3 linked regions of the Sporichthya polymorpha DSM 43042 genome follow. The protein of the gene in region 3 interacts with the protein of the main gene of each other region in a pairwise test. Links are inferred from orthologs where the notes say so. Each region holds a gene or a part of one and is shown on either strand. Other genes may lie near its edges.

The links.
Region 1: the proteins of rlmB (region 3) and SPOPO_RS0114580 interact in binary tests that used the Escherichia coli proteins (3 or more experiments, as listed by UniProt). The link is inferred for Sporichthya polymorpha DSM 43042 from one-to-one orthologs.
Region 2: the proteins of rlmB (region 3) and tsaE interact in binary tests that used the Escherichia coli proteins (3 or more experiments, as listed by UniProt). The link is inferred for Sporichthya polymorpha DSM 43042 from one-to-one orthologs.

What each region holds. Positions count from the first base shown.
Region 1 is NZ_KB913029.1:2,968,276-2,977,542, forward strand. Bases 6,279-9,144 are described here. They hold SPOPO_RS0114580 (bifunctional ADP-dependent NAD(P)H-hydrate dehydratase/NAD(P)H-hydrate epimerase), read left to right. Parts: upstream 6,279-6,894; coding sequence 6,895-8,394; downstream 8,395-9,144. Other genes in these bases: glmS (glutamine--fructose-6-phosphate transaminase (isomerizing)), read left to right, coding at 6,279-6,401; SPOPO_RS35900 (hypothetical protein), read right to left, coding at 8,422-8,556; alr (alanine racemase), read left to right, coding at 8,823-9,144. In the rest of the region: SPOPO_RS0114545 (tRNA pseudouridine synthase A), read left to right, coding at 1-156; SPOPO_RS0114550 (ABC-F family ATP-binding cassette domain-containing protein), read left to right, coding at 178-1,824; rplM (50S ribosomal protein L13), read left to right, coding at 1,974-2,417; rpsI (30S ribosomal protein S9), read left to right, coding at 2,414-2,908; glmM (phosphoglucosamine mutase), read left to right, coding at 3,039-4,385; more of glmS, read left to right, coding at 4,539-6,278; more of alr, read left to right, coding at 9,145-9,267. UniProt on the Escherichia coli protein: Bifunctional enzyme that catalyzes the epimerization of the S- and R-forms of NAD(P)HX and the dehydration of the S-form of NAD(P)HX at the expense of ADP, which is converted to AMP.
Region 2 is NZ_KB913029.1:2,977,884-2,985,870, reverse strand. Bases 4,722-7,720 are described here. They hold tsaE (tRNA (adenosine(37)-N6)-threonylcarbamoyltransferase complex ATPase subunit type 1 TsaE), read right to left. Parts: upstream 6,484-7,720; coding sequence 5,959-6,483; downstream 4,722-5,958. Other genes in these bases: alr (alanine racemase), read right to left, coding at 7,619-7,720; SPOPO_RS29670 (alpha/beta fold hydrolase), read right to left, coding at 6,480-7,622; tsaB (tRNA (adenosine(37)-N6)-threonylcarbamoyltransferase complex dimerization subunit type 1 TsaB), read right to left, coding at 5,299-5,943; rimI (ribosomal protein S18-alanine N-acetyltransferase), read right to left, coding at 4,830-5,291; SPOPO_RS0114615 (THUMP-like domain-containing protein), read left to right, coding at 4,722-4,867. In the rest of the region: RNA polymerase sigma factor ShbA, read right to left, coding at 1-372; SPOPO_RS0114630 (response regulator transcription factor), read right to left, coding at 424-1,035; groL (chaperonin GroEL), read right to left, coding at 1,267-2,880; co-chaperone GroES, read right to left, coding at 3,014-3,307; more of SPOPO_RS0114615, read left to right, coding at 3,611-4,721; more of alr, read right to left, coding at 7,721-7,987. UniProt on the Escherichia coli protein: Required for the formation of a threonylcarbamoyl group on adenosine at position 37 (t(6)A37) in tRNAs that read codons beginning with adenine.
Region 3 is NZ_KB913029.1:2,171,616-2,182,035, forward strand. Bases 4,004-7,003 are described here. They hold rlmB (23S rRNA (guanosine(2251)-2'-O)-methyltransferase RlmB), read left to right. Parts: upstream 4,004-5,011; coding sequence 5,012-5,995; downstream 5,996-7,003. Other genes in these bases: cysS (cysteine--tRNA ligase), read left to right, coding at 4,004-5,012; SPOPO_RS0110815 (CBS domain-containing protein), read left to right, coding at 6,123-6,557; SPOPO_RS0110825 (Fic family protein), read left to right, coding at 6,903-7,003. Outside these bases: SPOPO_RS28970 (sirohydrochlorin chelatase), read left to right, coding at 1-111; SPOPO_RS0110785 (DinB family protein), read right to left, coding at 71-625; SPOPO_RS0110790 (helix-turn-helix transcriptional regulator), read left to right, coding at 726-1,688; SPOPO_RS28975 (MFS transporter), read right to left, coding at 1,596-2,903; SPOPO_RS34810 (hypothetical protein), read right to left, coding at 2,907-3,101; more of cysS, read left to right, coding at 3,621-4,003; more of SPOPO_RS0110825, read left to right, coding at 7,004-8,078; SPOPO_RS0110830 (SDR family NAD(P)-dependent oxidoreductase), read right to left, coding at 8,402-9,229; SPOPO_RS0110835 (MaoC/PaaZ C-terminal domain-containing protein), read right to left, coding at 9,255-9,665; SPOPO_RS0110840 (MaoC family dehydratase N-terminal domain-containing protein), read right to left, coding at 9,662-10,123; SPOPO_RS0110845 (lipid-transfer protein), read right to left, coding at 10,120-10,420. UniProt on the Escherichia coli protein: Specifically methylates the ribose of guanosine 2251 in 23S rRNA.

The sequences.
Region 1 (9,267 bases), 800 kb from region 3 along the record:
CCCGTCGAGTGGCCGGCCGCGGTGCTCTCGTCGCGGGAGAAGGACTCCGCGGTCCAGGTCGTCCCGCCGCACGGGCTGACGTTGGAGGAGGTCCGCTATCCCCCCGACGCCGACCTCACCGCCCGCGTCGCAGAAACCCGTCGCCCGCGGGGCTGACGGTCCGCCAGACTGCGCGCTGTGGGCCACGTCGACGTCAGCCGCCTCCAGCACCGCCTGCCCGACGGCCGGCTGCTGCTCGACGAGGTCTCCTTCCGCGTCGGGGACGGCGCGAAGGTGGCACTGGTCGGGGCGAACGGCTCCGGCAAGACGACGCTGATGAACCTGATCGCCGGTGACCTCGACCCCCAGGCCGGGACGGTCACCCGCAGCGGCGGGCTCGGCGTGATGCGCCAGTTCATCGGCCACCGCGACAGCTCCGAGAACGGCACGGAGAACAGCTCCCAGGCCACGGTCCGGGACCTGCTGGTGTCGGTGTCCTCACCCCGGGTGCGGACGGCTGCCGGCGAGCTCGACGCCGCCGAGCTGCTGATGATGGAGCGCGACGACGAGCGGACCCAGCTCCGCTACGCCCAGGCCCTCGCGGACTGGGCCGACGCGGGCGGTTACGAGGCTGAGGTGCTCTGGGACGTCTGCACCCAGGCCGCGCTCGGGACGCCCTACGAGCGCGCGCAGTGGCGGGACCTGGTGTCCCTGTCCGGTGGGGAGCAGAAGCGCCTCGCCCTGGAGGCCCTGCTGCGCGGGCCGGACGAGGTCCTCCTGCTCGACGAGCCGGACAACTACCTCGACGTCCCCGGGAAACGCTGGCTGGAGGAACAGCTGGCCGCGACGGGAAAGACCGTCCTGTTCGTCAGCCACGACCGCGAGCTGCTGGCGCGGACGGCGAACCGGATCGTCACGGTCGAGGGTGGCTCCGCGTGGGTGCATGGCGGCGGATTCGACAGCTACCACCAGGCCCGGCTGGACCGGCATTCCCGGCTCGACGAGCTCCGTCGCCGCTGGGACGAGCAGCGCGAGCGGCTGCGGCAGCAGATGCTCTTCTACAAGAACAAGGCGGCCTACAACTCCGACATGGCCAGCCGGTACCAGGCCGCGATCAAGCGACTGGAGCGCTTCGACGCGGCCGGCCCGCCGGAGGAGCGCCCCCGCGAGCAGAACGTCACGATGCGCCTGCGCGGCGGCCGGACCGGCGTCCGCGCGGTGACGTGCGAGCGCCTCGAGCTGACCGGGCTGATGAAGCCGTTCGACGTCGAGTTCTGCTACGGCGAGCGGATCGCGGTGCTCGGGTCCAACGGGTCCGGCAAGTCGCACTTCCTGCGGCTGCTCGGCGCGTTGCCCGACGGGGACGGCGGCGTCGCGCACACCGGGGTCGCCCGGCTGGGGGCGCGGGTCGTGCCCGGCCACTTCTCACAGACGTCCGACCATCCGGAGTTCGCGGCCCGCACGCTGGTCGAGATCCTCGCCGGGCACGCCCTGCCCCGCGGCGAGGCGATGGGGGCGCTGCGCCGTTACGAGCTGCATCAGGCCGGCGACCAGCTGTTCCGGACGCTCTCCGGCGGCCAGAAGGCCCGTTTCCAGATCCTGCTGCTGGAGCTCGCCGGGGCCACCCTCCTGCTGCTCGACGAACCCACGGACAACCTGGACGTGGACTCCGCGGAGGCCCTGGAGGAGGGGCTCGCGAGCTACTCGGGCACCGTGGTGTCGGTCACGCACGACCGCTGGTTCGCCCGCTCGTTCGACCGTTTTCTGGTCTTCGGGTCGGACGGCGTCGTCTACGAGTCGGCGGAGCCGGTCTGGGACGAGACCCGGGTGGTTCGTCCCCGCTGAGCGCGGACCGATCCCCGGTTTTGCCCGGGGGGCAGGCGCCGGGTAGGCTGGCCCGTCGTTGCGGAGCGCCTGTAGTTCTCTGTGGCGCCGCACCACCGGTGGGTCCGGTAGGACCCGATTCCGAACCCCGCGAACCGAAGGCTTTTCACGTGCGCACGTACAGCCCTAAGCCCGGCGAGATCCAGCGCCAGTGGCACGTCATCGACGCCACGGACGTCGTGCTCGGCCGGCTGGCCAGCCAGACCGCCCAGCTGCTGCGCGGGAAGCACAAGCCGACCTTCGCGCCGCACGTCGACACCGGTGACTTCGTCGTGATCATCAACGCGGCGAAGGTCTCGCTGTCCGGCGACAAGCTCAACCAGAAGAAGGCGTGGCGCCACTCCGGGTACCCGGGCGGTATCCGCGGTGTCGCCTACTCCGAGCTCCTGGAGACCAGCCCCCGCAAGGCCGTTGAGAAGGCCGTCAAGGGGATGCTCCCGCACAACTCGCTGGGCCGCGCCCAGCTCCGCAAGCTGAAGGTCTACGCCGGGCCGGAGCACCCGCACCAGGCGCAGCAGCCCGTTCCGTTCGAGATCACGCAGGTGAGCCAGTGAGCACCGAAGCCGCCGAGACCCCTGAGGTCGCCGACCTCGAGGAGAACGCGCCCGAGTCCTACACGACCGAGTCCGCGCCCACGATCACCCCGGTCTCGAACATCGAGCCCGGCGCGGCGACCGGTCGTCGCAAGGAGGCGGTCGCCCGCGTCCGCATCGTGCCCGGCACCGGCAAGTGGAAGATCAACGGCCGCGAGCTCGAGAACTACTTCCCGAACAAGGTCCACCAGCAGATCGTCAAGGAGCCGCTGGTCAGCCTCGGGCTGGAGAACAGCTACGACGTCTTCGTCCGGCTGCACGGCGGCGGCGTCTCCGGCCAGGCCGGCGCGCTGCGCCTCGGCATCGCCCGGTCGCTCAACGAGGCCGACGCCGAGCACAACCGCCCGACGCTGAAGAAGGCCGGCTTCCTCACCCGTGACCCTCGCGCCACCGAGCGCAAGAAGTACGGTCTGAAGAAGGCCCGCAAGGCTCCGCAGTACTCGAAGCGGTAATTCAGCGCTTTCGTTCCGACCCGCGTCCCGTTGGGGCGCGGGTCGTGTGCGTTTTCGGCCCCCTGCGCCATCGTGTAGGCGATCATGGCCGGGTTCGGCACCAGGCACGCGCGCGATCAAGGGGTTCGACATGGGTCGGTTGTTCGGCACGGACGGCGTCCGCGGGGTCGCGAACGTCGACCTGACGGCGGAGCTGGCCCTCGACCTGTCCGCCGCGGCGGCCCGGGTGCTCTCGGCGCAGCGGACGGCGGGTGGGCGGCCCCTGGCGGTCGTCGGCCGTGACCCCCGCGCGTCGGGGGAGTTCTTGGAGGCCGCGGTCGTCGCCGGCCTCGCGAGCGCCGGGGCGGACGTCGTCCGGGTCGGCGTGCTGCCGACGCCCGGCGTCGCGCACCTGACCGCGGCGCTGGCGGCGGACCTCGGCGTCATGCTGTCCGCCTCGCACAACCCGGCGCCGGACAACGGCATCAAGTTCTTCGCGCGCGGTGGCCACAAGCTCCCCGACGCGACCGAGGACGAGATCGCCGCGCTGCTCGACGCCGACTGGACGCGGCCGACGGGCGGGGACGTCGGCCGGGTGCGTGACGAGGCGGACGCGCTGCGCCGCTACCTCGACTTCCTGCTGACCACCGCGCCGAACCGGCTCGACGGCATGACGGTCGTTCTCGACTGCGCGAACGGCGCGGCCTCCGAGGTCGCCCCGGCGCTGCTGCGCGCCGCCGGCGCCGAGGTCGTGACGCTGCACAGCGAGCCGGACGGCCTGAACATCAACGAGGCGTGCGGGTCGACCCACCCGGAGGACCTGCAGGCGGCGGTCGTCGCCCACGGCGCCGCGGCCGGGCTCGCCTTCGACGGCGACGCCGACCGGTGCCTGGCGGTCGATGCCGCGGGCAACCTCGTCGACGGCGACCAGATCCTCGCGATCCTGAGCCTGGCGATGAAGGAGGCGGGGCGCCTCGCCGACGACACCGTCGTCGTCACCGTCATGAGCAACCTCGGGTTCCGGCTGGCGATGTCCGACGCCGGGATCAAGGTCGTCGACACCGCCGTGGGGGACCGGTACGTCCTGGAGGCCATGCGCGCGGCCAACTTCACCCTCGGCGGCGAGCAGTCCGGCCACGTCGTGATGCTCGAGCACGCGACCACCGGCGACGGCGTCCTCACCGGGCTGCACCTGCTCGCCCGGGTCGCGGCCACCGGCCGGAGTCTCGCGGAGCTCGCCGCGGTGATGACCCGGCTCCCGCAGGTGCTCGTCAACGTGAAGGGCGTGAACCGGGGCGGGATCGCGGGCAGCACGGGGCTCGCCGAGGCCGTCGCGGCCGCGGAGGCCGAGCTCGGCACCAGCGGGCGCGTCCTGCTGCGCCCGAGCGGGACCGAGCCCGTCGTCCGCGTCATGGTCGAGGCCGCCTCCGCCGAGCAGGCGCAGAGCGTCGCGGACCGCCTCGCGGACGCGGTCCGGCTGCACCTGCCGCTGTCCTGACCTCAATCACTCCGACCGGTCCCCCGCCGGTCCCCCGGGCGGGCGGGACGAGTCGGGCATCCCGGACCCGAGGGGCCGCCGCGGACGGGTCGGGGACCCCGGCTGGAGTCGTTCGGCCCGTCCGGCGCGGCGTCTGCCTCTACGCTGATCATCATGTGCGGGATCGTGGGGTATGTCGGCGGCGAGACCGTCGGTCGGGATGCGCTCGACGTGGTGCTCGCCGGGCTCAAACGCCTGGAGTACCGGGGCTACGACTCGGCCGGCGTGGCCCTGGTCGCCAACGGTGAGCTGAGCGTCGCGCGCAAAGCGGGCAAGCTCGGCAATCTGGTCGGGTTGCTCGCGGAGGAGCCGCTGCCCGCGTCGCAGACCGCGATGGGTCACACCCGCTGGGCGACCCACGGCGGCCCGACGGACCGCAACGCCCACCCGCACCGCGACTGCACCGGCAGGGTCGCGGTGATCCACAACGGGATCATCGAGAACTTCGCCCAGCTCCGGGACGAGCTGGAGTCCGCCGGCTGCGAGCTCAGCTCGGACACCGACACCGAGACCGTCGCGCACCTGCTCTCGCAGGAGTTCGAGGGCGCGGGCCGCGACCTCGCCGAGGCGATGCGCCGCGTGTGCCAGCGTCTGGAGGGCGCGTTCACGCTCGTCGCCGTCCACGCGGACCTGCCGGACGTCGTCGTCGGCGCCCGCCGCAACTCCCCGCTCGTCGTCGGCCTGGGGGAAGGCGAGAACTTCCTCGCCTCCGACGTCGCCGCGTTCATCGCCTACACGCGTGAGGCGCTCGAGCTGGGCCAGGACCAGGTCGTCGAGCTGCGCCGCGAGGGCGTCTCCGTCACCAACTTCGACGGGACGCCGGCCGCCGTCCGTCAGTTCCACGTCGACTGGGACGCCGCCGCCGCCGAGAAGGGCGGCTACGACTACTTCATGCTCAAGGAGATCGCCGAGCAGCCGAAGGCGATCGCCGACACCCTGCTCGGCCGCGTCGGTCTCGACGGGCAGCTCGTCCTCGACGAGATGCGCCTGTCGGACGAGGAGCTCCGCGAGGTCGACAAGGTCGTCATCGTCTCCTGCGGGACGTCCTTCCACGCCGGCCTGATCGCCAAGTACGCGATCGAGCACTGGACGCGCATCCCCTGCGAGGTCGAGCTCGCGAGCGAGTTCCGCTACCGCGACCCGATCCTGTCCCGCTCGACGCTGGTCATCGCGATCTCGCAGTCCGGCGAGACCGCGGACACCCTGATGGCCGTGCGGCACGCCCGCGAGCAGCGCTCGCGCGTCCTCGCGATCTGCAACACCAACGGCTCGACGATCCCGCGCGAGTCCGACGCGGTCGTCTACACCCACGCCGGTCCGGAGATCGCCGTCGCCTCGACGAAGGCGTTCCTCGCGCAGATCGTCGCCTGCTACGTCGTCGGGCTCTACCTCGCGCAGGTCCGCGGTACGAAGTTCGGCGACGAGATCGCCACCGTCATGGACCAGATCAACGAGATGCCCGCCGCGGTCGAGAAGGTCCTCGAGACCATCGAGCCGGTGCGCGCCCTCGCCCGCACGCTCAAGGACAAGAAGTCCGTGCTGTTCCTCGGCCGCCACGTGGGGTACCCGGTGGCGCTCGAGGGAGCGCTCAAGCTCAAGGAGCTCGCGTACATGCACGCCGAGGGCTTCGCGGCCGGCGAGCTCAAGCACGGCCCGATCGCGCTGATCGAGGAGGGCGTGCCGGTGGTCGTCACCGTCCCGTCCCCGTCGGCGCGGCACCGCCTCCACGACAAGATCGTGTCCTCGATCCAGGAGGTCCGCGCGCGCGGCGCCCACACGATCGTCATCGCGGAGGAGGGCGACGAGGCCGTCGTCCCGTACGCGAACACCCTGATCCGGATCCCGCAGGTCCCGACGCTGCTGCAGCCGCTGGTCTCCACGGTCCCGCTGCAGGTCTTCGCCTGCGAGATGGCGACGGTCAAGGGCTACGACGTCGACCAGCCCCGCAACCTCGCGAAGTCGGTCACCGTCGAGTAGCCCGCGCCATCCCGCAGGAGCACGCCACTAGGGTTCGCGTTGTGATCGTGGGAGTCGGCATCGATGTCTGCGACATCGGCCGGTTCGCGACCGCGATGGCGCGGACGCCGGGGCTCGGGCCCCGGCTGTTCACCCCGGCCGAGCTGACGCGGGGGACCGCGTCCCTCGCGGCCCGGTTCGCCGCCAAGGAGGCGATCGCGAAGGCCCTCGGCGCCCCGAGCGGGCTCCTGTGGCACGACGCGGAGATCCTGTCCGACCGCAGCGGCCGGCCGACGCTGACGGTCCGCGGGACGGTCGCCGAGCGGGCACGGCTGCTCGGGGTCTCCGCCTGGCACATCTCGCTGTCCCACGACGCCGGGGTCGCCTCGGCGATGGTGGTCGCCGAGGGGTGGGGGACCCCGCCGATCGGCGCCGCCGCCTCCAGCGGGCTCGGGCCGCCGTTCGCGCCGCCCGCGGCCACCCCCGAGCACCAACCCCCGTCCCAGGAGTAGTCATGCGGACCGCGCACTCCGTCGCCGACGTCCGGGCCGCCGAGGCGGCCCTGATCGCCGAGCTGCGCAGGACCGGGCAGGGCGGGGACGTCCTGATGAACCGGGCCGCGACCGGCCTTGCCACCGCGTGCGCGGGCCTGCTGGGGCGGGTCTACGCCTCCCGCGTCGTCCTGCTGGTCGGCAGCGGCGACAACGGCGGGGACGCCCTCTACGCCGGCGCCCAGCTCGCCCGCCGGGGCGCGCGCGTCGACGCGCTGCTGCTTCACCCGGACCGCGCCCATGCCCGCGGGCTCGCGGCGTTCCGTGGCGCGGGCGGGCGGGTGGCTCCCGACGCGGCCGTGCTCGACCACGCCGACCTCGTCCTCGACGGGATCGTCGGCATCGGCGGGTCCGGCGGTCTGCGGCCGGGCGCGGCCGAGCTGGTTTCCCGGGCCGAGCTCGGCGGCGGGCTGATCGTGGCCGTCGACCTGCCCAGCGGCGTCGACGCGGACACCGGCGAGGTCCCCGGCGTCGCGGTGCACGCCGACGTCACCGTCACGTTCGGGACCTGGAAGCCCGGGCTGCTGATCGAACCGGGCGCGAGCCACGCCGGGGCGACGACGCTCGTCGACATCGGCCTCGGCGACCACCTGCCGGACCCGGCCGCCTGCGCGCTGCAGGACGCCGACGTCCTCGTGCCGTTCGGCTGGCTGCTCCCCACCGCCGACAAGTACCGCCGCGGTGTCGTCGGCGTCGTGGCGGGCTCGAAGACCTATCCGGGCGCCGCGGTGCTCGCGGTCGGCGGCGCCCTGCGGGCCGGCGCGGGCATGGTGCGGTTCGCCGGGCCGGGTCGCGTGGCCGACGCCGTCCGGGCGGCCTGGCCGGAGGCGGTCGTGACCGAGGGCCTGGCGAGCGACGCCGGCCGCGTCCAGGCGTGGGTCGTGGGACCCGGACTGGGCACCGGCGCGAAGGCGCGCCGCCGCCTCGACGCCGTCCTGGGCAGCGACGTCCCCGTGCTCGTCGACGCCGACGGCCTGACGCTGCTCGCCGAAGCCGGCGGCCTGGAGCGATCGGCTCCGACGCTGCTGACGCCGCACGCGGGCGAGCTCGGGCGCCTGCTGACGGCCGAGGGCGTCGCGGTCGAGGGGCCGGCGGTCGAGGCCGCCCGGCTGGCGCACGCCCGGCGCGCGGCCGAGCAGTACGGGGCGACGGTCCTGCTCAAGGGCTCGACGACCGTCGTCGTCCCGCCGGACGGTCCGGTCCGGGTCAACCCGACCGGCACCCCGCGGCTGGCGACCGCCGGGAGCGGTGACGTGCTGGCCGGCCTGGCCGGCACCTTGCTCGCGGCCGGACGGGATCCGGCCGACGCGGCGGCGACGGCCGCCTACCTGCACGGACTGGCGGCCCGCCTCGCGGCGGAGCCGGACGAGGCGGAGGCCGAGATCTCGGCCCCAGGCCCGGTCACGGCGACGGACATCGCGGCGGCCCTGCCGGCCGCCTGGCGGCACGTGGCCGGGGCCTGAACGACCCCGGCGGTGCCCGGAAGCGTTCTAGTACGGGAGCTTGCGCCCGGACGGGCTGCGGAGATCGAGCGAGCTCGGGTCGCGGCGCGACTGCTGGGCGCTGGTCCCCTTGCCCTTCTTGGCCAGGGTCTTGCGCTCGATGCGGATCTGGTTCTGCGCCATGGCCGAACCCCCTCCCCAAGGGGGCGGACGGTTACCGTCCGCTCTGTGCACCATGAGACGACATGACCTGGGTCACGGTTGCTCGGCGTTCGGATGATTTGGACATCCTTCAAACGGACGAGGGCCTCCCGTGACAGAAACGTGATGTGTTCTCGCGTTTCTGTCCGGGGATGCGGCCCGGTGTCCCGTTCGTCCCCGGCGCGTTTGTCCGGTGCGTACGCCCGGTGCGCGGCACCCGGCGTGTCGCGGTGCAAGGATGGGGAGCGATGAGCGATTCCAGCCCGCCCCTGGGGAACGCGCAGGCGCGCGTCGACCTGGCCGCCGTGCGCTCGAACGTCGTCGCGCTCCGTGGTCACGCGGGCGCGGCCGAGGTCATGGTCGTGGTCAAGGCTGACGGCTACGGCCACGGCATGGTCCCCGTCGCCCGGGCGGCGATCGCCGGCGGCGCGACCTGGCTCGGGGCGGCGGTGCTGGAGGAGGCCGTCGGTCTGCGGGCGGCCGGGATCGGCCCCGACGACGCCCGGGTGCTGTGCTGGCTGATCGCGCCGGGCGCTGACCTGGCGCCCGCGGTTGCCGCCGACGTCGACCTGTCCGCGAACGCGGTCTGGGCCGTCGAGCAGGTCGCCGCCGCCGCCGAGGCCGCGGGGCGCACGGCCCGACTCCACCTGAAGATCGACAGCGGCCTCGGCCGCGGGGGCGCCACGGCGGCCG
Region 2 (7,987 bases), 800 kb from region 3 along the record:
CGCCAGCGCCGCCTCCTCGGGCCCGAGCGCGGTGTCGGTGCGCTCGGGAACGTCGGCCGTGGGGGTGGCGGCACGCATCGCGGCCCGCTGGACGTCGGCGACCTTGCGTGCGGCGATGCCGAAGACGAAGGCCTCGAACGGGCGGCCCTCGTCCCGGTAGCGCGGCAGTGCGGTCAGCACGGCGATGCAAGCCTCCTGTGCCGCGTCGTCCGCGGCGTACTCGGCGCCGGGCAGGCGACCGAGTCGTCCCCTGCAGTACCGGAGCACCATCGGGCGGATCGTCGCGAGCAGCGCGTCCATGGCGCCGCGGTCTCCCGCAATGGCGGCCGCTGCCAGGTCGCGCAGATCGATCCGATCCGTCCGACTTCCCATCGGATCCGGATCGGACGGCGTTACGCCGGCGACCGCCATGTGACCATTTTGCTACCTCACGAGCCCTCGGCGCAGCGCGATGGCCACAGCGTGGGCCCGATCCGCGGCCCCGAGCTTGCGGAAAAGCCTTCTGGCGTGCGTCTTCACGGTGTCCTCGGACAAATAAAGTCCGCGGCCGATCTCCGCGTTGGACTGCCCCTCGCACATCCCGGCGAGGACCTCCAGCTCACGTTCCGTCAACGCCGGTGGCGGACTGTGATCACCGTCGCTGTCCGTCCCGCTGCCGTTGCTGTGCGGCTCGGTCAATGCCTGGCCGACCGCGACCCGCACCTCGGCCCGCGTGGCGTCCTTCCGCAGATAGCCGCGGGCCCCCGCGGCCACCGCCGCGACGACCGTGGCGTCCGGGTCCTCGGGCCGCGTCAGCAGCAGCACGCGCGCGGAGGGATCGGCCGCGCGGATCCGGCGCACCGCACCCGCTCCCCCGCGCTGTGTCAGCGCCGCGTCCACGAGGACGAGGTCCGGCGGCTGCGCCCGGACGTGCTCGATCGCCTCGTCCTCGGTGGCCGCCATGACCACCTTCTCCACACCCTGAACCCCGTTCACCGCGCGCCGCAGCTGCTCGCGGATCAGCGGGGAACCGTCACACACCAGGACCGTCGACATGGCACCTCCTCGGCGGAACGTATCGCCCGCTTCCCCCGGGACACGGGCTATTGCGCCATTCCGGTTAAGGGGTGTTTCGCGCTCCGCCATCGAGGATCGGGACAACTCCGGGTGAATCCGGACAAACTCGCGTCTGGAATCGGGAGAGTCCGGACTTAACGCAGGCGACCCGGCCCCCGTGCGGGGACCGGGTCGTGGCTGGTGCGTGGGTGGTGCCTGACGGTGCGTCGATCAGTGGCCGTGACCGTGGCCGTGGCCACCGGCGTCGGGGGCCTCCTCGGCCGGCTTCTCCGCGACGAGGGTCTCGGTCGTCAGCAGCATGCTGGCGATCGAGGCGGCGTTCTGGACCGCGGAGCGGGTGACCTTGACCGGGTCGATGACGCCCTGCGCGACCAGGTCGCCGTACTCGCCGGTGGCGGCGTTGAAGCCCTTGCCGGACTCCCGGACCTTGGCGACGACGACGTAGCCCTCGAAGCCGGCGTTCTCGGCGATCCAGCGCAGCGGCTCGTCGACCGCGCGGCGGACCACCTGGACGCCGGTGGCCTCGTCACCGGTCAGGCCGAGGTTGTCGTCGAGCACCGTGGATGCGGTCACCAGGGCCGCGCCACCGCCGGAGATGATGCCCTCCTCGATCGCGGCGCGCGTCGCGGAGACGGCGTCCTCGATGCGGTGCTTGCGCTCCTTGAGCTCGACCTCGGTGGCCGCGCCGACCTTGACGACGCAGACGCCGCCGGCGAGCTTCGCGAGGCGCTCCTGGAGCTTCTCGCGGTCCCAGTCGGAGTCGGTGTTCTCGATCTCCGCACGGATCTGCGAGACCCGGGCGGCGATGTCGTCCTGGTTGCCCTGACCCTCGACGATCGTGGTGTCCTCCTTGGTCACCACGACGCGGCGGGCCTGGCCGAGCACCTCGAGGCCGACCTGGTCCAGCTTGAGCCCGAGCTCGGGGCTGACGACCTCGGCGCCGGTGAGCACCGCGATGTCCTCGAGCATCGCCTTGCGGCGGTCACCGAAACCGGGGGCCTTGACGGCGACCGAGGTGAACGTGCCGCGGATCTTGTTGACGACGAGCGTCGACAGGGCCTCGCCCTCGACGTCCTCGGCCACGATCACCAGCGGCTTACCGGCCTGCGCGACCTTCTCGAGGATCGGGAGCAGGTCCGCGATCGAGGAGATCTTGCCGGAGTTCAGCAGGATGTAAGCGTCCTCGAGGACGGTCTCCATGCGCTCCGCGTCGGTGACGAAGTACGGCGACAGGTAGCCCTTGTCGAACTGCATGCCCTCGGTGAACTCGAGGTCCACGCCCATCGTGTTCGACTCCTCGACGGTGATGACACCGTCCTTGCCGACCTTGTCGAACGCGTCGGCGATCAGGTCACCGACGCTGCGGTCCTGCGCGGAGATCGTGGCCACGTTGGCCATGTCGTCGCGGGTGTCGACGCTGCGCGAGTTCTCGAGCAGACGCTCCGAGAGCGCCTTCGTCGCCGCGTCGATGCCCTTCTTCAGGCTCATCGGGTTCACGCCGGCCGCGACCGTGCGCAGGCCCTCGTGCACCATCGCCTGCGCGAGCACGGTCGCCGTGGTCGTGCCGTCGCCGGCCACGTCGTTGGTCTTGGTGGCGACCTCCTTGGCGAGCTGCGCGCCGAGGTTCTCCCACGGGTCGTCGAGCTCGACCTCACGCGCGACGGTGACGCCGTCGTTGGTGATCGTCGGAGCGCCGAACTTCTTGTCGATGACGACGTTGCGGCCCTTCGGGCCGAGCGTCACCTTGACGGCGTTGGCGAGGGCGTCAACGCCCCGTTCGAGGCTGCGGCGTGCGGCCTCGTCGTACTGCAGGATCTTCGGCATCGCCGGGACTGTCCCCTCTGACTACGTCTGGCTCTGGTGATCGAACGGACCGACCGTCCGACACGACCGCCCCGGGGCCCGGTGTGACGGGCCGACCGGGGCGGACGGGTGTTCGGCGGACTGCTTGCTGCGACTACTTGCTGATCTTCGCGAGCAGGTCGCGCGCGGAGAGGATCAGGTACTCCTCGCCGCCGTACTTGACCTCGGTGCCGCCGTACTTGCTGTAGAGCACGACGTCGCCGACCGCGACATCGAGCGGAAGGCGCTGGCCCTCCTCGAAACGACCCGGGCCGACCGCGATGACCTCGCCCTCCTGGGGCTTCTCCTTGGCGGTGTCCGGGATGACGAGACCCGAAGCGGTCGTGGTCTCAGCCTCGAGCGGCTTGACGACGACGCGGTCCTCGAGCGGAGTGATCTTGGTGGTCATTCCTGCTGACCTTCCCCTTCTTACGAACGTGGGGTCACCTGAATGCGAATGGGTGTCCAGTGGACGCGTTCCGGACTGCCGTCGCGGGGGTCAGGCCGGGGTGCGAGTGTGTTGGCAGACTCCAGGGGAGAGTGCCAACGCAGACCCTATGCAAGCGTTAGCACTCAGTCAACTTGAGTGCCAACAGTCGGGGGGCTTCGCCCCCCGACGGCCCCCCGAAAAGCATCGCGGCTGCTCGCCCAGGCGCGAAAGGCTGGCGGGGGGCTTCGCCCCCCGCACCCCCTCGCGGACGACGGAGGTTCTGTGGACCTAGCGGTGTTCCGGGCGCTGCAGGGCTCGGACGGGGCGACGGTGCTCGCGGAGCTGGCGGGGGCGGGGCCGCTCGACGACGCCGCGGCGCTGCGGCTCGGGACCCGGCTGCGGCGGGAGCATCCGGCCGAGTTCGTCGCGGCGGCGCTGACCCAGGCGCGGCTGCGCGAGCGGGCCGTCGCGAAGTTCGGGCCGGCCGCGGCGCGGATGTGGTTCACCCCCGCCGGGCTGGAGCAGGCCACCCACCCGGTCGTCGCCGCACACCGTGCGGCCCGCGTCGCCGCCGCGCTCGGCCCCGGGGCGCCGGTGTTCGACCTCTGCTGCGGGATCGGGACCGACTCGCTCGCTCTGCGCGCCGCCGGGCTGACCGTCACCGCCGTCGACGCCGACACCCTCACCGCCGCGGTGGCGGCGGCCAACCTCACCCTCGGCTCCCCCGGCACTGGAGATGACATCTCCACTGCCGGGGTCGTGGTGGGAGACGTCCGGGAGGTCGACCTCGGGGGCGCGGCGGTGTTCGTGGATCCGGCCCGGCGCGCGGCGCGGGGCCGCGTGTTCGATCCGGACGCGTACTCGCCACCGTGGTCGTTCGTGCGGGAGCTGCTGCGGCGGCCGGCGACGGTGGCGAAGGTGGCCCCCGGCATCCCCCACAACCTGCCCGAGCCGGGCGTCGCGATCGAGTGGGTGTCCCTGCGCGGCGAGGTGAAGGAGGCCGCGCTGTACTCCCCGGGCCTCGCGGCCGGCCTGGCCGACGGCGCGCGGCGGCGCGCGACGCTCCTGCCGGGAGGGCAGACGCTGAGCGCGGCCGGGCCCGACAGCGAGGAGGAGCCACCGCCGGTCGGCGACCCCGGTCGGTTCCTGTACGAACCCGACGGGGCGGTGATCCGCGCCCACCTGGTCGGCGCCGTCGTCGAGGCGGTCGACGGCCGGCTGCTGGACCCGACGATCGCCTACGTCACCGCGGACACCCACGTGCCCACGCCGTTCGCGACCGCGTACGAGGTCACCGACGTCCTGCCGTTCTCGGTGTCCCGGCTGCGCGCGGTGCTGCGCGAGCGCGGGGTGGGTGTCGTGGTCGTGAAGAAGCGCGGGGTGGACGTCCTGCCCGAGCAGTTGCGCCGCGACCTGCTGCGGGGCGCGCGCGGCTCCGCCGAGGCGACCGTGGTGGTCACCCGGCACGGCAGGGGCCGGATCGCCCTGCTGGTGCGCCCGGTCAGTCCGCCGCTATCGGATCCAGCACCCGGCGCATGATCAGCGCCGCGACGCCGTCGGCGTAGTAGCGCGGCCGTTCGGCGATGCGCTCGAAGGCGCGCTTGGAGTACAACCGGATCGCGGCCGGGTTGTCGGCGCGCACCTCGAGCAGGACCTCGGAGCAGCCGCGGTTCTGAGCCTCCGCCAGCAGAGCGTCGAGCAGGAGGGCTCCGAGTCCGCTGCCCTGCTGGTCCCGGCGGACTGCCACGGTCTGGACGTCACCGGTGCCGTCGATCGCGGCCAACCCGACGTAGCCGACGATCTCCTCGCCCTCCACCGCCGCCCGGTACCAACGGGTCTCGGGGATGCCGGCGAGCTCACCCCAGAACGTCTCCGCCGACCAGGCGTCGACCCCGAACAGGTCGGCCTCGATCGCGGTGAGCGTCTCCACGTCCCACCAGCGGATCGGCCCCAGGTCCGCCACGGGGACCTCAGCCCCCGACGCGCTTGCGGGCCCCGGGTTCGACGGCGTCCGGCTTGCGCAGGTACAGCGGCTCCAGCGGGAGCGTCTCGCGACCGGCGGCGAGGTGCTCGGCGACGATCGCGGCCAGGTCGGCCGGGTCGGGGTACAGCGGCGGGCGCGCGCCGGGGAACGCCTCCGGGTAGAGCACGCCGCCCTCGCCCACCACCGGGCCGGAGTAGGGCACCTCACCCGGCTTGTCGACCGCCGGGCCGGAGACCCGCTGCCCGTCGGCGTAGCCGGCCCAGTAGACCTCCTTGCGCCGGGCGTCCGTGGCGACGACGAACTCGCCGTCGACGATGCGGGCGGCCGCACGGGCGAGGACGTCGAGCGAGCAGATCCCGTACGCCGGGACGCCGAGCGCGTGCGAGAGGGCGCGGGCCGTCATCAGACCGACGCGTAGCCCCGTGTACGGCCCGGGGCCGACGCCCGCAGCGACCCCGTCGAGCTGACGGGGCTTCACACCAGCCCGGGTCAGGACGGCCTCGACGTGGACGGCGAGCAGCTCGTTGTGCCGCCGGGCGTCGACGACGGATTCCGCCGCGAGGGTCTCCCCGTCCCGCCAGAGCGCGACCGAGACCGCGGGGGTCGAGGTGTCCAGAGCCAGCAGCAGCACGCGCGCAAGCGTAGGTCAGGCTCCGGAGGGCACGCACAGCGCCGCCGCGAGGTCGGTCCCGGCCCACCGGTCGCCCACCGCGGTGACGGTCACCGTGCGGATTGCGGCGCTCGGGTCGTCAGGGTCCGCCCCGGGCGGCGGCTCGGCCTGCCGCGTGAGCACGATCTCCAGCCGGTCGGCGGAGAGGTCCTCGACCAGCCCCGCACCCCACTCGACGACCGTGACCGAGTCCGCCAGCGAGTACTCCAGGTCGAGGTCCGCGACTTCGAGGGCGTCGGCCATCCGGTACGTGTCGACGTGGACGAGCGCGGGGCCGGCCCCGTCGGCCGGGTGCACCCGGGAGATGACGAACGTCGGCGACGCCACCCGACCCCGGACACCGAGCGCGGCACCGAGGCCCTGCGTCAGCGTCGTCTTGCCCGCGCCGAGGTCGCCGGTGAGAACGAGGAGATCCCCCGCGCGCAGCACGGACGCCAGCCGCGCGCCGAGCGCCTGCATGTCGGCGGCGGTCGGGATCTCCAGCACCAAGGGGGAGGTCATGACGACGATCCTGACGCAGGCTTGCGCCGCTTGCCCGTCGGGGCGGCGGTCAGGCGCACGCGCTCCAGCAACCGGCGCAGCGCGGCGTTGACCTCCTCGGGATCCTCGAGCTGGACGAGGTGACCGGAGTGCGGCAGCACCAGCAGCTCCGCCTCCGGGAGGATCCGTGCCATGGCCCGGCTGTGGTCCGCGGGCGTGAGCATGTCCCGCTCGGCCGCGACGATCAGCGTGGGGCACGTCTGCAGCACCGGGAGCGCGGCCTCCTTGTCGTGCCGGTCGAACTCGGCGAAGAACTCGGCGAAGACGTCCAGCGGCGTGGACGACAGCAGCCGACCGGCGAACCGCACCAGCGACGTGGGGACGTCGGCGCGCCCGAACGACAGCCGGCGCGTGATCATCAGCCCGATCCCGCGGTCGGCCTTCATCCCGCGGCGCACGGCGAGCGGGTGGGTGGCGACGCGGTTGACGACGGTCGGCGCGACCGGCCACATCCGCTGCACGAGCGCGGCGGGCAGGCCGAGGGTCATCTCCGCGAGCCGGCCCGGCGAGGTGGTGAGCAGCGCGACGCCGACGATCCGGTCACCGAAGAGCTTCGGGTGAGCGTCGGCGTAGCCCATGACGACCATCCCGCCGAGCGAGTGCCCGACGAGGACCACAGGACCCTGCGGGGCCACAGCCTGCAGGACCGCGTGGAGGTCGTCGGCAAGTTGCTCGATCGTGGCGTGCTCGGGAGCCCCGCGCCCGGACCGGCCGTGCGCGCGCTGGTCGTAGAAGACCAGCCGGCCCAGGTCGCGCAGGTCGCGACGTTGGAAGTGCCAGCAGTCCATCGGCAGGCAGAAGCCAGGGAGGAAGACGATCGTCGGGGCGCCGACGGGAGCGCCGTCCGGCTCCTCGACCTCGACGACGAGTTCGACCCCGTCGTTCGCGGTCACGAGAATCGGGTCGGTGTGCAGCGCGCCGAACGGCTCCTTGCGCAACGGGTCCGGGCGGGCGGCGGCGCGCGCCCGGGCGTAGCGCCGGGCCCCGGCCGTGGCGAGAGCGCCGCCGGCCATCAGACCCGCACTGACCGCCCAGCGCAAGGCACCTGACCCCGCGTCAGCTGCTGCTTCGGTGACTCCGAACGGTTCGGCCGAACTCATGCGCCGGTGTACACCCGCGGAATTCGCGCCCCGATGCCGGTGACGACCTCGTAGGTGATGGTGCCGATCGTGTCGGCCCATTCCTGCACCGTGGGTTCACCGCCGTCGCCGGGGCCGAACACGAGCACCTCGTCGCCGGCGGTCACGTCGAGGTCCCCGAGGTCGAGCACGACCTGGTCCATGCAGACGCGACCGGCGATCGTGACGCGCCGTCCGCCGACCAGCATCGGGCCACGGCTGCTCGCCGTCCGCGGGATGCCGTCGGCGTAGCCGATCGGCACGATGCCGAGTCGGGTCGGCCGGTCGGTGACGTAGGTGTGGCCGTAGGAGACGCCCTGGCCCGCCGGGACCGCCTTGGTGAGCAG
Region 3 (10,420 bases):
CTCGGCGTGCACCCGGCCCTCGTCGACCTCGTGCTCGAGCGCTACGACGCGGCGCGGGTCGAACGCGTCCTCAGCCCATCGTCTTCTTCCCGTCGAGTGCCTCGCGGATGATGTCGGCGTGGCCGGCGTGCTGCGCGGTCTCGGCCACGATGTGCGTGATCACGCGGCGCGCGGTCCAGCGGGCACCCGGGGCGAACCACGGAGCCTCGGGCAGCGGGTGCGAGGAGTTGAGGTCCACCTCGGCGAGGATCGCGTCGGTGCGCGCCGCGATCTCGGCGTAGGCGGCGAGCACACCCTCGAGCGTCTCGCCGGGCAGCAGGCGGAAGGAGTCGCTGTGCGCGGCGTAGGACTCCTCGGTCATCTCCATCGCCGCTGGGCCGCGGCGGATGAACTCGGCCCACCCGTTCTCGGCGAAGCTGACGTGCTTGATCAGCCCGCCCAGGGTGAGCTCGCTGACGGTGGCCCGCTTGGTCGCGGCGGCGTCGTCCAGGCCGTCGACGGTGGTGCGCAGGAAGAAGCGGTGCGTGGTCAGGAGGTCGAGCAGGTCGGCGCGCTCGATCGCGGTGGGGTCGTCGGTGGCCGGCGCGGGGGTGGTCATGGCCTTGTACTCCTCGATCGTGGTCATCTCGTTCTCCTGGTCGGTGTCGGTGCTGCCGGGCTCGTGAGAACCACGTTAGGGAGATTGCGGTCAGTTTCTGTCCGCAATGCCGGGGCAGACTTCCGGCATGGCGAACACGAGTTCCCGGACGCTGCGGTTGCTCTCCCTCCTGCAGGCGCACCGGCACTGGCGGGGGAGCGAGCTGGCCGAGCGGCTCGGCGTCTCGGAGCGGACGCTGCGGCGCGACGTCGACCGGCTCCGCGAGCTCGGCTACGACGTCGACGCAACGCCCGGTGTGGACGGTGGGTACCAGCTGCGGGCCGGGTCCGCGCTGCCGCCGCTGGTCGTCGACGACGAGGAAGCGGTCGCGCTCGCCGTCGGAATGCAGGCCGCGACCGACGGCGCGGTGCCGGGGCTGGAGGAGGTCTCGGTCCGGGCGCTCGGCAAGGTCGTCCAGGTCCTGCCACCGCGGCTGCGTCGTCGCGTCGAGACGTTGCGTGCGATGACCGTGCCCGCGACCTGGGGCCCGAGCAGCGGTGGGCCGAGCGTCGACACCGAAGCGCTCGTCGTCGTTGCGCAGGCGTGCCGCGACGGCGAGCGTCTGCGCTTCGACTACACCGCGCGTGAAGGAGAGGAGACCGCCCGGCACGTGGAGCCGCACCGGGTCGTCAAGCTCGGCCGGCGTTGGTACCTCGCGGCGTGGGACGTCGACCGTGCGGACTGGCGCAGCTTCCGGCTCGACCGTCTGCGCGGTCCGCGCAGCACCGGCGCCCGGTTCGTACCCCGCACCCCGCCGGGCGGGGACGCGGCCGAGTACGTGAAGTCCTCGATCGTCGGGCTGCGGGAACCGCAACGCGTGGTCGCCGAGGTCGAGGCGCCGGCCGACCGGGTGCAGGCCAGGATCGGCCGGTGGGCGCTGGTCACCCCCGTCGACGACGCGCGGTGCCGGGTCGAGATGACGGCGGATCAGTTCGAGTGGCCGGCCATGGCGCTCGGCTCACTCGGGGCCGAGTTTCGTGTGGTCGAGCCCCACGAGCTGCGTGTCTACCTGCGTGAGTGGTCCGACCGCTTCGGTCGGGCGACCGCGTGAGGCGAGCAGGTAGAGGGGAGCGGGGAGCACGAGCAGGACGGCGGAGACCGCGAACCCGGCGACCAGGCCTTGGCCGCCGGCGAGCGCGCCGAGGGCCGGGGCGGCGATCATGCCACCCATCCGGGAGGTCAGGCTGTTGACGCTGACCATCGTCGCGCGGTGCGTGGCCGTCGTGTGTCGGTGCACGAGGCCGTAGTGGGCGACGTTCGCGGTGCCGTGGACCAGATAGAAGCCGAGGTACCCGAGCACCAGCCCGATCGGCCCGGCGATGACGACGGCGAGCGCGACTCCCACGCCCTGGGCGACGCGCGCGACGATCGCCGCGCGGACCCACGAGCCGGTCCGCCGGGCGACCCACGGCGCGGCCGCGGCGCCGGCGCCGCTGACGGCCCACGCCACCGCGGCGGTGACGGCGTAGGCGAGGACGCCTTGTTCGGTGTCGCCGACGAGATCGACCATGCGCAGGCCCGAGAGGACCTCGACCCCGGCCATGCCCGCCCCCCAGAGCAGTTCGACCGCGGCGAGTGCGCACAGGGCTCCGCTGACGCGCAGCAGCCCGACCGCCTCGCGGATCGTGCGCGCGGAGTCGCGGACGGGGGCCCATCCGCGTCCGGCCGTGCGAGGCCGGCTCTCGTCGAGCAGGTGCCACAGGAAGGCGAGGTCCACGATCCGCAGCGCGATCGCCACGACGATCGGCAGGGCCAGCGCCGGCCACGCCGCCGGTGTGGGGACGAGCGCCAGTACGCCGCCGAGCAGGGCACCGCCGCCGAGCGCGGCGGAGATGACGACGCTCTCGGCGGCGAGCCCGGACTCGATGTCGGCGTCGGGGTCGGCGGCCTGGGCGGCGTCGACGAACCAAGACTCGAGCGGGCCGGAGTCCAACGCGCGGTAGACACCCTCGATCGCCCAGGCGGCGACGAACAACCACGTCGCCTCGGAGAACGAGATCAACGCCATCGAGACCAGGCTGATCAGGCCGGCGATCAGCAGGACAGGCCGGCGCCCGATCGTGTCCGCGAGCCCGCCGGTCGGCAGCTCGAACAGGACAACCATCGCGCTGGACAGCCCGGACAGCAGGCCGATCGTCGCGACCGACAGGCCGCGCTCCTGCAGCAGCACCGTGAGGACCGGGATCAGCAGCCCGACGGGGAACCAGCGCGTCGCGCTCAGCACGAGGAAGCGCCGGCGGACGCGCCGTGCGTCGTCGAGGGACACGAGTCAGCCCGACACGTCCGGGTGCACGTGCAGCATCGCGGCCACCGGGGCGAGTCCGGCACCGTCGGCCGGCGGGTCGTTGACGTCGATGACCGGCTCGCCCGCGGCGCGGGCGGTCTCCCCGAGTGCGCGGTAGCGCAGGACGACCGCGTGGAGCTCGGCCAGCATCTCCTTGGTCTGATCCACCGTCAGGTACAAGCGGTAGTCCGAGAGGTCGGAGAGTTCCAGCCATGGCCGCGGCCAGTCGTTGTGGACGTCGAGCCAGGCCTGGGTCTTGTCGGTGTTCGTGCGCAGGTGGTAGCCGACGAGCCAGTCGGCGGCGGCGCGGGCGTCGGGGTCGTCGCGGAACTCCGAGCTCGACCAGGACGTGAAACTCGTGGACGGCCCGCCACCAGCGGTCGCGGCCGTCCCCGGAGTCGGGGACCTCGGAGACCATGCCGATCTCGGCGAGCTTGCGCAGGTGGTAGCTCGTCGTTCCGCTGTTCGTGCCGAGGCGGGCCGCGAGGCCGGTCGCCGTCGCCGGTCCGTGCGAGCGCAGCGCCCCGACGAGCCGGTTGCGCAGCGGGTGGGCGAGCGCACGGACGGACTCGGCGTCGAGACGCTTCTGGGTCGGGTGCGGCACGTCGGTCATGACCTCACGGTAGATCGCAGAACAATTCTGCACAAGAATTCTGCAGAGAAAATCTGCGATTGGCGCCCGCCGTTAGGCTGGGACGTGTGACGCTGCGTTTGTACGACACCGCGACCCGTTCGACCAGGGATTTTGTGCCCGCCGAGCCCGGCCGGGCGTCGATCTATCTGTGTGGGGCGACCGTCCAGGCCCCGCCGCACATCGGGCACATCCGGTCCGGCGTCAACTTCGACATCCTGCGGCGGTGGCTGGAGCACACCGGCTGCACGGTCACGTTCGTCCGGAACGTCACCGACATCGACGACAAGATCCTCCGCAAGGCCGACGAGCAGGGCGTGCCGTGGTGGCAGGTGGCGCAGACGAACGAGAACGCGTTCGCCTGGGCGTACGACGTCCTCGGCTGCCTGCGCCCGACGGTGGAGCCGCGGGCGACGGGGCACGTGCCGGAGATGATCGTGCTGATGCGCCGGCTGATCGAGCGGGGCGCCGCCTACGCCGCTGGGGGTGACGTCTACTTCTCCGTCGGGTCCTTCGCCGACTACGGCGCGCTGTCGGGGCAGAAGCCGGACGCGATGCAGGCCGCCGGCGACACCGACGCCGAGACGCACAAGCGGGACCCGCGCGACTTCGCGTTGTGGAAGTCGGCGAAGCCGGGGGAGCCGTTCTGGGAGACCCCGTGGGGGCCGGGCCGGCCGGGTTGGCACCTGGAGTGCTCGGCCATGGCCGGGAAGTACCTCGGGGACCGCTTCGACATTCACGGCGGTGGTCTGGACCTGGTGTTCCCGCACCACGAGAACGAGATCGCTCAGTCGAAGGCCGCCGGGGAGGAGTTCGCCCGGTACTGGCTGCACAACGGCTGGGTGACGATGTCGGGCGAGAAGATGAGCAAGTCGCTCGGCAACTCCCTGCTGGTCTCGGAGATCGTGAAGCGGGTGCGGCCCGTCGAGCTGCGGTACTTCCTGGCCGCGCCGCACTACCGCTCGATGGTCGAGTACTCGGAGGAGTCGCTCGCCGAGGCGGCCACCGCCTACGGCCGCATCGAGACGTTCGTCCGCAACGCGACTGACCTGGTCGGCGACGTGACGCCGGGTCAGGTTCCTGCCGCGTTCGCGGACGCGATGAACGACGACCTCGGGACTCCGCTGGCGCTCGCGGCCGTGCACACCGCGGTGCGGGAGGGCAACACCGCCATCGCGGCCGGGGACAAGGACACCGTGACGGCCCGGCTGGCCGAGGCGCGGGCGATGCTCGGGGTGCTCGGGCTCGACCCGGTTGCGTGGGCGGACTCCTCCGGCAGTGACCTGCACGCGGTCGTCGACGGCCTCGTCGCGTTGGCGCTTGAGCAGCGGGCCGCGGCCCGCGAACGCAAGGACTACGCCGCGGCGGACGCGATCCGTGATCGCCTCCGCGCCGCCGGCGTGGTCATCGAGGACACCCCCCACGGCCCGCGCTGGACCGTCGGCAACCCGGAGGCCTGATGGCGGGCAACAGCAAGCGACAGGGCGCGGTCCGCAAGGGCGCGTCGAAGAAGGGCGCGACGGTCGGGTCGGGCGGCCAGGCCCGCCGGGCGCTCGCGCCGAAGGGGCCGACGCCGAAGGCGACCGAGCGCACCGGGCACCCGGCCGCGCGCCGCGCTGCCGCGGCGGCGAAGCGGGAGGCCGCGGGGCGACGACCGGCGACCGGTCCCTCGCGCACGGGCAAGCCGTCGGGCAAGGCACCGAAAGACTCCGGCGAGCTCGTCATCGGACGCAACTCGGTGCTGGAGGCGTTGGAGGCCGGAATCCCGGCGTCGGCGCTGTTCGTGGCCGAGCGCATCGACTCCGACGACCGGGTGCGGGAGGCGTTGAAGTACTGCGCGCAGAACGGCATCCCGCTGCTGGAGGCGCCGCGCGCCGAGCTCGACAAGATGACGGCCCGGGCGTTGCACCAGGGGCTGGTGCTGCAGGTGCCGCCGTACGAGTACGCGCACGCGGACGACCTGCTGGCGCGCGCGGGGCGGGCGGCGCCGCTGATCGTGGCGCTCGACGGCGTCACCGACCCGCGGAACCTCGGCGCGGTGCTGCGGTCGGCGGAGGCGTTCGGTGCGCACGGCGTGCTCATCCCGGAACGTCGCGCCGCGGGCATGACCGCGGGGGCGTGGAAGACCGCCGCCGGTGCCGCGGCCCGGCTCCCCGTGGCGCGCTGCACGAACCTGACCCGCGCGCTGGTCGCGTACCAGAAGGCGGGCTTGATGGTCGCGGCGCTCGACGGTGACGGCGACGTCACGATCGGGGACCTCGAACTCGCGGGCGATCCGCTGGTGCTCGTGATCGGCGCGGAGGGCAAGGGCGTCTCGCGGCTGGTGTCCGAGGCGGCCGACGTGCGGGTCCGGATTCCGATGCCGGGTGCGACGGAATCGCTGAACGCGGGCGTGGCGGCCGGGATCGCGCTCTACGAGATCTCGCGCCGCCGCTCCTCCTGAGAGGTGCTCAGGCACTGACCCCGGTCGAGCTCGTGAACTATTTCCCGAGCTCAGCGGGCATTTCTTCGCGAACCCGATCGGCCTACTCTGCGTTTACCGGCTCGTCCGCGGGAGCAAGGAGGACGTCATGCGGATCTCCGACGTGTTGCGTAACAAGGGCACCGAAGTCTTCACGGTGCAGCCCGACACCCCGGTGCGGGACTTTCTGTCCGTGATGGTCGAGCGCCGAATCGGTGCGTGCGTCCTCTCCGCCGACGGTGTGACCGTCGTCGGCATCGTCTCCGAGCGCGACATCGCCCGAGCGCTCCACGAGGGCGGGGCCGACATCCTCGCCGCCCCGGTCTCGGCGATCGCGACCGCCGAGGTCCACACCTGTCACCCCGAGGAGAGCCTCGACGACCTCACCCGCGTGATGACCGAACGCCGCGTCCGGCACATCCCGGTCCTGGTCGACGGCCGCCTCGCCGGGCTCGTCAGCATCGGCGACATCGTCAAGCATCGGATGGACGAACTCGAAACCGAACGCCAGGCTCTCGTCGACTACATCTCCTCCGCCGGCTGACTCCGGCCCCCGGTACGCTGGGCCCTTCGCCGGCGTGGCGCAATTGGTAGCGCACTCGACTTGTAATCGAAAGGTTGCCGGTTCAAGTCCGGCCGCCGGCTCTTCTGACCTGCGGAAACGTGCTTACTCGATGAGTTGAGTCCGACTCATGCCAGCCAATTCATGGCCAACGCATCGGTCACCGCGGGTGACCGCCATGGCCTGTCGGGTCTGCTGGCGCCGTGGACTTCAGGGAATCCGCATCCTATAAATCTCGATCGTGAATTTATAGGAAGTGCCGTTGTCCTATAAATTGTGGGCTTGGACTGGAAGGATCCGACCCAGTGCCCGCGAACTGGGGGAGCCGTGCAGGTCAAGCAGCTTCGAAAGTCCCCGATCGGGGCGCTGCAGCCGGTCACGCTGCACGACGCGCTGTCGGACCAGCAGATGAACACGTTCGCGTTCGTCCCGGCGCCGTTGCCCGCGGACGTCACCTTGTCCAGTCGGACGCACAAGGCAGTCGCGGCCGCGCATCAGGCGATCGGCGAGTTGGAAGCCGGCGTACGCCGCTTGCCCAACCCGAGCCTGTTGGTCCGGCCGGCGCTGCGCCGCGAAGCCCAGAGCACCTCGGCGTTGGAAGGCACCTACGCGCCCATCGCCGAGGTGCTGGAGGCCGACTTCGTCGAGGATTCCCGCCGCAGCCCCGAGGTCCGCGAAGTCATGAACTTCGTCCGCGCCGCCGAACGCGGGCTGGAGCTGATCGCCAAGAAGCCGATCTGTGTGACCGTCATCAACGAGTTGCAGGGGATCCTGGTCAAGGGAACCCGTGGCGATCACTACGACGCCGGGCAACTTAGACAACGTCATGTCGCGATCGGCGACGAAGGTCGCGGTGTCCAGCACGCCCGCTTTGTGCCCCCTCCCCCTGGGGCGGTCCTGATCGACGGAGTGAGCGCGTGGGAGTCCTGGATCAACGCCGAGGACGATCTCGCACTGGTGGTGAAGTGCGCCCTGGGGCACTACCAGTTCGAGACCTTGCACCCGTTCAGTGACGGCAACGGCCGCATCGGCCGCCTCATCGTGGTGCTGCAGCTGGTGCAGGAGCAGGCGCTCAGCTTCCCGCTACTGAACATCTCTCCGTGGTTCGAAGACCGCAAGGAGCAGTACAAGGATCACCTCCTCAACGTCTCCCTCACCGGGCAGTACGACGAGTGGATCCAGTTCTTCTGTCACGCCGTCGTCGCCCAAGCTCGCGACATGATCAACCGCACCGATGATCTACTGACGATCCGTCAGCAGATCCTGGACCTGATCCGAGTCAACAAGGCACGCGGAGTGATCCTCGACATCGCCGAAGACCTGATCGGCTACCCGTACATCACCCCGAGCGAGGCCGCCCACCGCCACAACGTCACCTACCCGCCGGCCAACAATGCCCTACGCAAGCTCGAAGAACTCGGCGTCATCCGCGAGCTCACCGGCGGCACCTACGGCCGGATTTTCGTCTGCCGGCAGGTCCTCGAGGTGATCGCTCGTCGATGACGGAACGGCCATGATCACAGATGTGACACCTTCATTGGGGGAATCGTTGAACAGCCAGTCCGACCAGGAAAAGACCCTGCTCGACACCCTCAGGCTGCCCCGCGACGCCGGCGGTTGCATCACGGTTGTGCGCGGGGCGGACCTCGACGCGGTGCTGTCGGCTTTCGGAGCACAATCATCCCGTGCCGTTGCTGAAGGCATGGAGGGCCCCCTGGCAGTACCCGAGTCCGGGGGACGGACGGGAGCGATCCGCCGGCACGTACACCCGGACGGGCACTCCCGTGCCGTCCCGACCCGGCACCGTCAGGTGCCGGATCTCCACGTCAGATCCGGTATCCCCCGCCGCAGAGGAGGACCTCGCCGCTGACGTAGTCGGACTCCGGTTGGCAGAACAGGTAGGCGGCGCCGGCCGCCTCGGCCGGCGTTCCCGGCCGCCCGAGCGGAATGAGCGTCTTGGCCTGCTCCAGGAACTCCGGGTTGACTCCGACCTTGAGCTCGCGACCGTCGACCTCGAGCGTCGCGCCGCCGGCGGCCACCTCGGTCAGCCGGGTCAGGATGAACCCGTACGCGACGCAGTTCACCGTCACGTTGTAGCGGCCCCACTCCTTGGCCAGCGTCTTCGTCAGGCCGACGATGCCCGCCTTGGCGGCCGCGTAGTTGCTCTGGCCGACGTTGCCGCCCAGACCCGCGACCGAGGAGATGTTGACGACCTTGCGGCACGGCACGGGCTCACCGGCCTGCTGTGCTGCCTTCACGGCTCGGGAGATCACGGGCTGCGCGGCTCGCAGGATCTGGAACGGCGCCTTGAGGTGGAGGTCCAGGATCGCGTCCCACTGCTCGTCCGTCATCTTCTGGATCACGGAGTCCCAGGTGTAGCCGGCGTTGTTGACGATGATGTCGAGCCCGCCGAAAGCCTCTTCCGCGGTCTGGACGAACCGGTCCGCGAAGCCCGCCTCGGTCACACTGCCCACGCAGGTCACGGCTTGCCCGCCGAGGGCCTCGATCGCAGCGGCGGTTTCCTTCGCCGGCTCCGCATCGAGGTCGTTGACCACGACCGACGCCCCGTCCGACGCCAGCTTCAGCGCGATCTCCCGGCCGATCCCGCGACCGGAGCCGGAGACGATTGCCACCTTGCTGTCGAGCTTTCCCACGAGTTGCTCCTTGATCGGGTTGCGTTCAGGGGAGGGCGACGACGGCGTCACCGGTGAGGGTGACGGTCCCGTCGGCCAGGGTCACGGTGAGTTCGACCGTGGCCTGCCGTTCGCCGTCTCTTTCGTCGACGGCGACCACGGTTCCGGTGCAGAGCGGCTGCGCGTTGACCGGCGTGATGGACGCGAAGCGCACGCGGAACGCCCGCAGGTTGCGCTGATCGGTCCAGCCGGTGAGCAGACGGCCGAGCACGGCCATCGAGAGCATTCCTTGCGCGAAGACGTCGTCGAGGCCGGCGGACCGGGCGACGTCGAGGTCGAGATGGATCGGGTTGAGATCGCCGGAGCCGCCGGCGAACAGCGCGAGCACTGTTCTCGTCAGGTCGGGGCCCTGCAACGGCGGCAGCGTGGTGCCGGGGGCCAGCTCGAGGACGGTCATCGTGATTCTCCCGCCGTCTCGAGCTCACGCACGACCAGCGTCGTGCGCAGGCAGGCGACCACCTCGCCGGCACGGGTGACCTCGGTCTCCCGGACGAGGAACTTCAGGGCGCCGCCCTTCTTCTCGTACGTGTCGACGAGGGTGCTCCGCGCCTGGACGACGTCGCCGGCGAACACCGGGGAGAGGTAGGTGAACTCCTGCCCGCCGTGCAGGAGCGCCCGCAGGTCGACGCCGAGCTCATCGAGCCACCCCGTCGGTGCGGGTCCTTCCAGTTCGACCCCGAACAGATAGGTCGGCGGGACGAGAAGGTCGGGGAACCCGGCCCGTCGCGCCGCGTCGACGTCGGTGTACACCGGGTCCGTCTCACCGGTCGACTGCGCGAACAACCGCAGCCGGCCGCGTTCGACCGTCATTTCGACCGGTGGGGTCGTCAGTCCGACCGCGTGGGCGAAGCTCATCGGCCGGCCCGTTCGTAGAGCGTGACGACGCAGGCGCCGCCCAGACCGAGGTTGTGCTGAAGGGCGAGCGGGAGGTTCCCTTCGACCTGGCGCGCCCCGGCTTCGCCGCGCAGTTGCCACACCAGTTCCGCGCACTGGGCGAGCCCGGTCGCGCCCAGGGGGTGGCCCTTGGACAGCAGCCCCCCGGACGGGTTGGTGACGACGCGACCGCCGTAGGTGTTGTCGCCGGCGAGAACGAACTTCTCCGCCCCGCCCTCCTCGACCAGGCCCAACGACTCGTAGCTGAGGACTTCGTTG